2 regions of the Blautia massiliensis (ex Liu et al. 2021) genome follow, and region 2 is predicted to be linked to the other one. Evidence: riboswitches for the same ligand, from Rfam matches in the RefSeq annotation. Region 2 holds a riboswitch; the other holds the start of a gene.

Region 1 (2,464 bases), on a different contig from region 2:
AGCGCATCATCAATTGCCAGCTCCTGACGGCCCTGCTCAAAGGTGACTCCAAATACCTGTTTGTGCTCCAAAGGTTCCGGAACATAGTTTTCATCGATCTGGATCACATTGTAATTGCCTTTTTTCTTCTGCTTCAGAATTTCAAGAGCCTCCTCTGTATATCCTGGTGCGATCACACCATCAGAAACCTCTCTCTTGATCAGCATTGCGGTATCTTTGTCGCAGACATCAGAAAGAGAAATAAAATCACCAAATGATGACATACGATCTGCACCTCTTGCTCTTGCATACGCACATGCAAGCGGGGAAAAATTTTTCCAGTCCATATCATCTACCCAGTAGATCTTTGCCAGTGTCTCATTCAGCGGAAGTCCGATGGAAGCACCTGCCGGAGATACATGCTTAAATGAAGTTGCTGCCGGAAGTCCGGTTGCTTTCTTAAGGTCACGTACCAACTGCCAACCATTAAAGGCATCCAGGAAATTGATGTATCCTGGTCTTCCGGAGAGTACCTGGATCGGAAGCTCACTTCCATCTGCCATATAGATCTTTGATGGTTTCTGATTTGGGTTACATCCGTATTTTAACTGTAATTCTTTCATGAAAAAGCTCCTCCATTCTCTGTGATATCCCTATTTTCTTATTTATTCTTGTTTACGATCCTGGATTCATAATTTCCTGTCTCAATGTCAATAAAACGAACAAAGAGAGAAACTTTATTATCCTGGTTCAGGCTCTTCCAGAGGAGATCCGCAAACTCATCAATATCGTTTGGGATCTCTACCAGCTTCGGCTCTCCCTCGAAACTTGGAAGTGGATTTCCATCGCATTTATAAGTATGGATAAAACGTCCCTGTCCTGCCGCCGCATTCTCATAGGCGAATGTATAACGAAGACAGGAATCCGGATTTCCGTTATTGCTCTTTAAAATAGACATCGCATAATTGAATTTACCGTTTTCAACATGAAGAACGCCTGAAATACGAGGTGTATAGTTCGGCGCATCCGGCTCAAACTCTCTGCTGCGGAGAGACTGTTCAAAGGTGAGCTGTCTGTCCATTCCCTCATAGATCGTATCTGTCTGATCACCGTTTGTTACGATGGTCTTATTTCCAAGGACACGTACCGGTGCATAAATGATCAGGCTCGGGTCTGTAAGCTTGGACGGATCAAAAGCCTGTGTACGGATTCCTTCCCCATCCTCAACAAAAATACGGTTTCTGCTGTTCTCGCTTCTTCCCATAATAAAATATGCAGTAACTGCATGTTTCCCGTCAGCGGAACGTCCGATCACAATTCCTCTTCCCGGATAGGAATTTTCTTTCAGTTCTTTTTCAAGTGAAAATGTTGTCATTTTTCACAGTCCTCCTTGTCTAATGTAAGGCCCGGGGATTATCCCAGGATATGAACGGTAACAAAAAACCGCCTGGACACCCCTTATCAGGCTGCCCAGGCGGTCGGCTTCTCACTTCACTGCACTCCCTGTAGGTGATCCTACTTTCCGCCAGTCATGCAGCTTCTGCTGTTATACTACAATACTTCTTCTTAATTTTCAAGCCCCTATTTTCAGAAATTATTTTTCCAGACTTCTTGTTGCTCACAAAATAAACAATAACACTTTATTTCCCCTGTAATGCATAATCTGTCTGGATCTGTGCTGCAATGTCTGATTTCATCTGGATCCATGCATCGGGATTTTCCACGTAATACTTCGGACAGTCTTTACCTGTGACATCATAATGACGGATCACCTGATCCGAAGTCAGTCCAAAGCGTGTACAAAGCCACGCTGTCAGCTTTACCGCTGAATCATAGGTTGCTGTATTAAACTGCCCTGTTTCATCCGGATGGCAGCATTCAATGGATATGGTATCTACATTTCTGGAATTTGTGGCATAGGATATTTCCGAAGTGGGAATACATTGTACCACTTCTCCCTCCAACCCTATCACAAAATGACTGCTGACTTTGTTGTCCTGCGTTATCGCAAGATTTTCAAAATAATTCCGGTTGGATACGGCAGTAGATCCCGGATTGGCCGTATAATGAATGGCTATATAATTTACCTGTTCCATAGAAATCTGTGGTCTGGAATAGGAATTCGGTGTCAGAAGCTCCACATCAATAAAAGGTGCTCCTTCTGCCTGCCATTGTTCCGGTCCGCCATTTCCGCTGGCATTCCCGAATATTTCTTCCTGCCCGGACTGAGTTTCACTCTGTTCCATGCGCATCTCAAAAAATGCGTATCCTAACGCACACGCAGCAAAAGCAACGATCACAATGATACATATCAGCACAATCCTCTGCAGGATCTTGATCGGGTTCTTTTTTCTCAAAGACTTCTTTTTTCTTCTGGAAGACCCGGAGGAAGTTTTCTTTACGGAAACAGGCCGCCCGCTATGGGACGGCCTGGGTGACTTTTTACCGGTCTTACCTTTTTTTCCTTTATTATTCATCTACACTG
Region 2 (2,464 bases):
GACTGGTGTGCGGATTTCTCTGCCCCTTTGGACTGATTCAGGATCTGTTGAACAAGATTCCTTTTCCAAAGAAGATCCGGACATTTCGGGGAGATAAGCTTCTGCGAAAACTGAAATATGTGATCTTTCTTGTATTTGTGATCCTACTTCCCATGTTTGCAGTAGATATCATGGGCCAGGGAGCACCATATTTCTGCAAGCTGATCTGCCCGGCAGGAACGCTGGAGGGAGGTATCCCTCTGGTGCTGCTGAACAAATCCATGCGAAGTGCAGTAGGCTGGCTGTACATGTGGAAAAATACGATCCTGGTGATCACCATTATCTTATCAATTATGATATACCGGCCATTCTGTAAGTATATCTGCCCGCTGGGAGCTTTTTATTCGGTATTTAATAAAGTTTCCGTTTTTCGTTACAGAGTAGATAAAGAAAAATGTGTTCACTGCGGAAAATGCAGAAATATCTGCCAGATGGAGGTCGATCCGACGGAAAATCCCAACAGTGCAGAGTGCATCCGATGTGGAAGATGTAAAAAAATATGTCCGACACAGGCGATCCGGTGTGGGTTTGCAGGCAAAAATCAGACCTGAATTACTTTAAAAGTGAATTTCCGGATATCAAGTGCCGTTGTTATCGTGAACAGTACGTTTGGAAGTAAAGACATATTTCCGGATTGGGCAAAGAGGAAATTATCATGGAATTGACGAAAAACAGAATTTTCCTTATAACATTCAGTATCTGATGAATAGTATGGAAAACTGAAATGATTCAGAAAATTAGACTTAGCTCACTTTAAAAGTGAAAAAAATAATTCGATAATTTCTTGACAACCATTAATAAATATGTTAATATTCAATCATCAAATTAATAAAGTCTTCGGTGACTGACGGAATTGTGGGATAACCACGAGGGAGCCGGAGATTCGATGAGTCGACCGTCTGGGCAGTATTTGAAGAAATTCAGATACTGCTCTTTTTTATGGGATAAAAAGATCCGGACGGTTGCTGCGGAGAAAGGAGAACATTATGGGATTCAAAAGTGATATCGAAATTGCACAGGAGTGCACAATGGAGCCAATTACCAAGATTGCAGAGAAAGCAGGTATTGATGACAAGTACCTGGAGCAGTATGGTAAATATAAAGCAAAGATCGACTATAATCTTCTGAAGGAAACAGACAAAAAAGACGGAAAGCTGATCCTGGTAACAGCTATCAACCCGACACCGGCCGGGGAAGGAAAAACAACTACAACGGTAGGTCTTGCAGATGGAATGCAGAGACTTGGAAAAAATGTTATGGTAGCTCTTCGTGAGCCATCCCTTGGACCGGTATTCGGTGTCAAAGGTGGTGCAGCAGGTGGCGGTTATGCACAGGTAGTTCCAATGGAAGATATCAACCTTCATTTTACCGGTGATTTCCATGCAATCGGTGCGGCAAACAACCTTCTTGCAGCAATGATCGACAACCATATTTTCCAGGGTAATGAACTGAACATCGACCCGAGAAAGATCACCTGGAGACGATGCGTTGACATGAACGACCGTCAGCTTCGTAATGTAGTAGACGGACTTGGCGGAAGAACAAACGGTATGCCGCGTGAGGACGGTTACGACATCACCGTAGCATCGGAGATCATGGCAGTTCTCTGTCTGGCAAGTGATATCAAAGATCTGAAAGAGAGACTTTCCAGAATCATCATCGGATATACCTATGGTAAAGTTTCCGAGCAGAAACCGGTAACAGCCGGTGATCTTCACGCAGAGGGCGCTATGACAGCTCTTCTGAAAGATGCTCTGAAACCAAACCTTGTACAGACACTGGAGCATGTTCCGGCGATCGTTCACGGCGGACCATTCGCAAATATCGCTCACGGATGTAACTCCGTAACCGCTACAAAGATGGCTATGAAGCTTGCTGATTATGCCATCACAGAGGCTGGCTTCGGTGCTGACCTTGGAGCTGAGAAATTCCTGGATATCAAGTGCCGTATGGCAGGTCTTACACCAAGTGCCGTTGTTATCGTAGCAACCGTACGTGCTCTGAAATATAATGGTGGCGTTGCAAAAGCAGATCTTAACAATGAGAACCTTGAGGCTCTTGAAAAAGGTATCCCGAACCTTCTGAAGCATGTAAGCAATATCAAAAATGTATACAAGCTTCCATGTGTGGTAGCTATTAACGCATTCCCGACCGATACCAAGGCAGAGCTTGATTTTGTAGAAGCAAAATGTAAAGAGCTTGGCGTAAACGTAGCACTTTCCGAGGTATGGGCAAAAGGCGGCGAAGGCGGAATCAAGCTTGCTGAGGAAGTTCTCCGTCTGGTTGAAGAGCCGAATGATTTCACATATGCTTATGAGCTGGAAGGCTCCATTGAGGATAAACTGAACCAGATCGTACAGAAGGTTTATGGCGGAAAGAAAGTGGTTCTTACAGCAAATGCCCAGAAGCAGGCGAAACAGCTGGA

Evidence for each region. A riboswitch is a leader RNA that binds a small molecule or an ion and turns the genes downstream of it on or off. The one in region 2 is predicted to bind ZMP and ZTP.
Region 1: linked by a shared signal. The riboswitch ahead of ACTNDQ_RS09480 (IMP cyclohydrolase) and the one ahead of ACTNDQ_RS14385 (formate--tetrahydrofolate ligase) in region 2 are both predicted to bind ZMP and ZTP.

Annotation. Positions count from the first base shown of each region.
Region 1 covers NZ_JBQHWA010000020.1:24,184-26,647, reverse strand. Annotated here, with positions in the region: gene ACTNDQ_RS09485 (phosphoribosylaminoimidazolecarboxamide formyltransferase) at 1-602, opposite strand, end outside; gene ACTNDQ_RS09480 (IMP cyclohydrolase) at 641-1,354, opposite strand; ZMP/ZTP riboswitch at 1,441-1,522, opposite strand; gene ACTNDQ_RS09475 (peptidoglycan recognition protein family protein) at 1,620-2,336, opposite strand; gene guaB (IMP dehydrogenase) at 2,449-2,464, opposite strand, start outside.
Region 2 covers NZ_JBQHWA010000049.1:11,602-14,065, reverse strand. Annotated here, with positions in the region: gene ACTNDQ_RS14390 (4Fe-4S binding protein) at 1-590, shown strand, start outside; ZMP/ZTP riboswitch at 870-951, shown strand; gene ACTNDQ_RS14385 (formate--tetrahydrofolate ligase) at 1,026-2,464, shown strand, end outside.